DNA from 2 places in the Pseudoalteromonas sp. SIMBA_162 genome. Region 1 is predicted to be linked to the other one. Evidence: predicted binding sites of a transcription regulator. Region 1 holds the regulator's gene; the other holds the start of a gene.

Region 1 (3,435 bases):
CAACCCTGGCTGAAATAATTCGGCCCTGATCACCATAGCCATGGCGCCACCAATTAAAAACATGGTCAACGAAAATATTAAATATAAACTGCCAATATCTTTATGATTTGTTGTATAAAGCCAGCGCTTAAAGCCTTTAGCTGGATGATGAGCATGATGCGCTTCATTGGCGTTTGGTTGTTCTGCTATGCTACTCATTAGTTAGCCTCCACGTCGGCATCAAGTGCTGCTTGAATCTCACTAGGCTGAATAACATCACCGGTATCGTTACCCCATGCATTTCGCTTGTAAGTAATAACCGCAGCCAATTGTTTTATAGATAACTGCTTGGCAAATGATTGCATTGCCGTGCCTGGGCTCCCATGAATAAGTATGTCTATATGACCTTTTATATCGCCAAGTACAATTGGGCTGCCTTTAAGAGCCGGAAATACGCCCGGTAGCCCTAACCCCGTAGGTTGATGACATGCTGCACAACTTGCCATGTATACTTGAGCACCCAGCTCCATTAGCTCTTCTTTAGGTAATGTTTGATCAAGTAAAGCTGCATCAGCTAAAGCTGCTTGTTGCTTAGCTTGTTTAGCATCGGCCAACCATACTTTAAAGTCAGCCTCAGATTTGGCCTCTACCACAACGGGCATAAACCCGTGATCTTTACCGCACAGCTCAGCACACTGACCTCGGTAAATACCTTCTTCGTTTATGTTGGTCCATGTTTCGTTAATAAAGCCTGGATTGGCGTCTTTTTTAACGGCAAAGTCTGGTACCCACCAAGAGTGGATAACATCATCTGAGGTCATTAAAAAACGAATTTTTTGATTAATTGGTAGTACGAGGGGTTTGTCTACCTCAAGTAAATAATTTGGGTTTTTATCAGCTAAATTAGTTATTTCATCCTGAGGAGTTGCAAGCATTGAGTAAAACTCTACATCTTCTCCCATGTATTCATAATGCCATTTCCACTGTGAACCTGTAACTTTAATTGTTAAGTCGGCTTTACTGGCATCTTCCATCGCTATTAACGTTTTTGTAGCAGGCACTGCCATAGCAATTAAAATAACAAATGGAATGGCGGTCCAAAGAATTTCTACTTTGGTACTTTCATGGAATTGAGCGGGAACCGCTCCTTTAGATTTGCGATGATGAATGAGTGCCCAAAGCATAATGGCAAACACTATTATCCCAATCACACAACATATAAAAAATATGGTCATGTGTAATTCGTAAACATTTTCACTTATATCTGTAACGCCTTTACGCATATTAAATTGGCTATTTGCCAAGGCTAACTGCGGAAAAACACACAATATAAGCCACAAGGTACAACTAAGTTTACCCATGTGACGACTCCTTTGATGCTGTTGCTAGTGCAAAGCGAAGAGGCATACGGCTTAAACGCCAATTCGTTATTTTTATTTTTTTATTAATGCCGTTTTATTTATAAAAATTGGCATTCACTGCGCTAGCAACAAATTTATTGTGTGTGCTCAAAGCTTAAAAGCGATGAGTATTGCCAGCGTCAGTTCATTAACAATTAGTTAATATTTAACCAGCATGCAAGTTTTTTGTATTAAAAACAAACAATAAATATGTAAAAAGTAGAGCGTTGATTTAGTTTAGCGTAGAAAAAAGTAGCTAAAATCGAGAGGTAGTAAGGGCTAAGGATGAAATGAAAGAGTGTCAATAAAAAACAAATAAATTTAAAAAAATAAAAATACGCACCAAAATAGTGCGCAATTTATAAAATAAGAAAGAACTACATCCAGTCCGCGTTACGAATTACACCCACTGCCAAGCCTTCAATGTTGAACGACTCAGTTTCAAGATCGACCTTAATTGGTGCAAACTCGTCATTTTCAGCATGAAGCAACACCTGGCGACCCGCCTTTTCAATGCGCTTTACGGTTACATCGTCATCAACACGGGCAACCACAACTTGACCATTTTCAGCCACTTGTGTTTTATGCACAGCAAGTAAATCGCCATCCATAATGCCTATATCTTTCATACTCATACCGTTTACGCGCAGTAAAAAGTCGGCAGCTGGTTTAAACATTAATGGGTCAATTTTACAGTGGCTTTCAACATGTTCTTGCGCCAAAATAGGGGAACCTGCCGCAACTCGGCCAATAAGCGGTAAACCTAATTGTTCTGGCTCCTCTTCTTCAACAAGTTGAATTCCACGGCTTGCGCCAGGTTTCATTTTAATCACCCCTTTTTTGGCAAGGGCTTTTAAATGTTCCTCAGCGGCATTTGCACTTTTAAACCCTAACGTTTGTGCTATTTCGGCACGTGTAGGCGGCATACCAGTGTCTTTAATAAACACTTTAATTAATTCGAGTATTTGAGCTTGGCGTTTAGTTAATGGGCGCATACAACTGGTTTTCCATACAGTACATTTAACTGTGAGTATATACAGTTAAATAAAAATCGCAAATTTAAATTATTCGTTCAAATAGCCAAATTACTTGCTTACGTGTACATTTTAGGGGCTTTCTAAAATAGCCTATAAAAATAGTAACTTGCTACATTAAATTTAAAGGAGTCTATATGAGTATTTGGCATCAACCCATTACATTAGCATTGTGTAAACAATTGGACGAAGGCATTAATGGCCAAGGGACGCTAATGAAAACCATGGGAATCGAAATAACAGAGATAGGCGACGATTATCTAGTAGCAACTATGCCTGCAATCCCTGCACACCATAACCCTATTGGCATGGTTCATGGCGGCGCAAACGTTGTACTCGCCGAAACCGTAGCTAGCTATGCTGCTAATTTTGTGGTTGATTTCACAAAGTTTTACTGTGTTGGGCAAGAAATAAGTGCAAGCCATTTAAAGGCTTCTCGCAATGGTACATTAACGGCAACAGCACGCGCATTTCATATTGGAAAACGAAGCTCTGTTTGGGAAATAAAAATTACAAACAGCCGCAACGAGCTATGCTGCGTATCAAAAATGACCGCAGCCGTTGTTGAGCGAAAGACGTAAGTTATTTTTCGAGAGGGTAAATTGTTATTTCCATACCCGCGCCAATAGCAGATATACGCAGTAGTGTATCTGCATGTAAAGCTTGATTAAAACACTTTGGCGACGTGCCTGACTCAAACCCTATATCAAACGTTCTACGTGAGCAGCTCAACCATTGCTTTAATGCATTGCGTGAACATGACTCAATAAGCTCACATATATGGTTTATTGCTTTGTCTGGTGATTTTACATCGCCAGCTACCTCAATACGTGCTAATTGACGGTATTCGTCTTTGTCATAATGTAAAATCGTTGCGACTTTTTTTAGGTCGGCCACCAGCACACTAATATCTTGTTTTGACTCAAGCTCTAGATCTACATTTAAAAATTGAATTTCCGACATTGTCTCGTATTTATCCTCTAATGGTTACCATGCAAACTTTAACGCAGTTTTACCTTTAT
Region 2 (3,435 bases), on a different contig from region 1:
CAGCTTGCTGAACTTGGCTCAACTCACTTTCTAATTGCTTTGCTAAGTCTTGATAGCTTGTTTTTCCGTCAATACGTAGCGACAAACCAAAGTGAAAAATATCAACCAATTCTAAAATAACTTGCTCGGTATCGGGTGTTTGTTTTTTCCACCACTTCCAGCCATGATGATCTAGCATTTCGGCACACTCAACCCAAATAGCGCGATACCATTCAAACCCTTGTGTAAACCATTGTTCATGCACTTTTGTATTCATGGCGTTTTGCATTTCTAGCATGACTACTAGCTTATTTAAATTGGCAGACATATCAATTCCTGTCGTTTTTTAGTTGTTTTAATAATACAGAGAAAGCGCTGTTTTTGCATTTGCTATGTCTGTTTTAATTATTTTTATCGATTACTGGTAAACTCAGCCCACGACTCGATTAAATCAACAAAGTCTTCAAAACCACAACCACTGCTTAAGTCGTTCTCTTCAAGCATTAAATCATCATCTTGATAGGCAATTAAGTCTTCGCTGTCTTGGTGCAGAGCATGAGCCTCAAATAAGGCCTCATCTTTAGATAAAATTAAATCTATTTCTTGGCCTTTTAGAGTAACTGGCTCAAAACTCGTTTTGACCGACACAATAAGTGCTTGCACCATAGCGACTTTGTCTTTGCCAATTTCTTCGTTTAACCAACGACCTATTATTGCGTGTTCGCTGCTTATTTTAATTCGTAAACCACTAATAGGGTCACGTATAAATTGATATTCCATAGCTATTACTTATTAAACGTTAATAACGCGATTATACCCGTAAATTAGCTGTAACGCCGACCCTAAAAAACAAAAGAGCGCCATTGGGCGCTATTTTTGTAAAACGTTTAAATACCTAACTTCGCGAGCGGTATCGTGCCGCATCTATTATCGACCATAAATAAATAATAGGTACTAATACAAAACCAACGAGTACGTAAATAAGTGCGTAACTTATAACAATAGCTAGCGCAAAAAATATAGCCGCTAAAATACGCCCTTGTACTAGTTGTCCTAAACCAGGAAAAAATATATTACACAATGCAGCAATCACATTACCGCCAGACCCTTGATCAGCCATACTCACCTCTGTAGTTAATTAATTTTAAATTTTAGTTATCTACTTACTATCACACTTTATGCCAATTTATTAAAGCTTAAAAATCAGTTAGTTAAATTACGACTCATTAATTACTTTGGTATTTTTTACTAAATATAGGTCAATTTGATTATTTTTATTATTAATTTTAGTCACTTATCCACGCCAAAAACTATCCAGCTGATTGGTTTTAGAGGCTATTTTTATAATAGCTGTTCATAAAAACAGTATTTTATTTAGCCTAACAAAAACACCTGTTATACTGCCCTCAATATTGATTAAAAAGGCGTAACGATGGACGTTTCAGAATTACTCGACGGCTTAAATGACAAACAACGCGATGCCGTTGCAGCCCCATTACAAAACATGCTGGTGTTGGCCGGTGCTGGGTCTGGTAAAACACGAGTGTTAGTTCATCGTATCGCGTGGCTTATGCAAGTTGAACAAGCATCAGCTTATAGTATTTTTGCGGTAACTTTTACCAATAAAGCAGCTAAAGAAATGCGTACCCGCGTTGAAGAAACCTTAAAAGCACCGGTTGGCGGGATGTGGATTGGTACTTTCCATGGCTTATCACACCGTATTTTACGCGCTCATCACCGTGAAGCTAACTTACCAGAAGCCTTTCAAATTTTAGATTCTGATGACCAACTTCGTATGATCAAGCGCTTATTAAAATCAATGAATATTGATGATAAAAAGTGGCCTGCAAAACAGTTTGGTTGGTACATAAGCGCTAAAAAAGACGAAGCACTTCGCCCTAAAGATATTCAAGCTTATGATATAAACGAGCAAATGATGCTGCGTGTATATGCCGCCTACCAGGAAGCGTGTGACAGGGCTGGTTTGGTCGATTTTGCTGAAATACTGCTACGCAGCTATGAAGTATTAAAAAATAACCCGACGTTACTTCGCCACTACCAACAGCGCTTTGCGCACATGCTAGTAGACGAGTTTCAAGATACTAATACCATTCAGTACGCATGGTTAAAGTTACTTGCCGGCGATACTAGCAGCATAATGATTGTTGGCGACGATGACCAAAGTATTTACGGCTGGCGCGGCGCTAAAATAGAAAATATAAAACGCTTTTTAACTGACTTTGACGCTGAAACCATTCGCCTTGAACAAAACTACCGTTCAACCGCAACTATTCTTAAAGCATCTAATGCGCTTATAAAAAATAACTCCGAGCGTATGGGGAAAAGCTTATGGACCGACGGCAACGACGGCGAACCTATTTCTATTTATGCCGCATTTAACGAATTAGACGAAGCCCGCTTTGTGAGTAGCAAATTACGTAGCTGGTTAAATGCTGGTAACGCGTTGCAAGACGCCGCTATTTTATACCGTAGTAACGCGCAATCTCGTGTACTCGAGGAAGCCATGCTGCAAGAAGGCTTAAAATATCGCATTTACGGTGGTATGCGATTCTTCGAGCGTCAAGAAATTAAAGATGCGCTATCGTACTTACGCTTAGTAGGTAATCGCCAAGACGACGCCGCATTTGAGCGTGTAATCAATACTCCTGCTCGCGGTATTGGCGATAAAACATTAAGTCATATACGTGATTGTGCACGTGCTGAGTCACTTCCGCTTTGGTACGCAGCTAAAGCTATTGTTGAACAACAGCACTTATCGGGCCGAGCAGCTGGCGCTGTAACAAAGTTTGTAGAACTTGTTGAGCACATGGAAGACAAGATTAGCGATCTTACTTTACAAGAACAAGCTAAATACACAATTCAAACCTCTGGCCTTATGGCTATGTATCAAGCTGAAAAAGGTGAAAAAGGCCGCGCCCGTGTAGAAAACTTAGAAGAACTTATAAGCGCGTGTGATCAATACGAACTCCCTGAAGAAGAAGAGTTTAGCTCACCACTGCAAGGCTTTTTAGCCTATACCTCGCTTGAATCTGGCGAAGGACAAGCCGACGAGCACGAAGATGCCGTGCAGATGATGACTCTGCATTCAGCTAAAGGCTTAGAGTTCCCGCTTGTGTTTATGGTGGGCGTTGAAGAAGGCATGTTCCCTTCGCAGCAAAGTAATGAAGAGTCTGGCCGCTTAGAAGAAGAGCGCCGCCTTTGTTATGTAGGCATGACCCGTGCAATGGATAAACTATACATTAGCCATGCCGAAAGCCGCCGCCTTTATGGACAAGAGAAGTACCATAGTCCTTCACGTTTTTTACGCGAAATCCCCGAAGACTGCGTTGAAGAAATTCGTATTAAAACGCAAGTTTCGCGACCACCGGCAGCTGGTCGCTTTAGTGCATCAGTAAGCCATGCCGCCTTTGAAGACAGCGGCTTTAACTTAGGTCA

What was found. Region 1 encodes LexA, which represses DNA repair genes until DNA is damaged. Its sites were predicted from a motif close to TACTGTATNNNNATACAGTA; they were not measured.
Region 2: a site for LexA is predicted at 1,328-1,347, ahead of uvrD (DNA helicase II). Genes of this name have one in related genera too.

The regions. Positions count from the first base shown of each region.
Region 1 is NZ_JAWJBQ010000017.1:29,295-32,729, reverse strand. Features, by position in the region: gene ctaD (cytochrome c oxidase subunit I) at 1-198, opposite strand, end outside; gene coxB (cytochrome c oxidase subunit II) at 198-1,340, opposite strand; gene lexA (transcriptional repressor LexA) at 1,757-2,374, opposite strand; gene R0J88_RS13150 (PaaI family thioesterase) at 2,551-2,994, shown strand; gene R0J88_RS13145 (hypothetical protein) at 2,996-3,376, opposite strand.
Region 2 is NZ_JAWJBQ010000041.1:2,600-6,034, forward strand. Features, by position in the region: gene R0J88_RS18515 (dUTP diphosphatase) at 1-307, opposite strand, end outside; gene R0J88_RS18520 (YacL family protein) at 391-759, opposite strand; gene R0J88_RS18525 (hypothetical protein) at 875-1,099, opposite strand; gene uvrD (DNA helicase II) at 1,412-3,435, shown strand, end outside.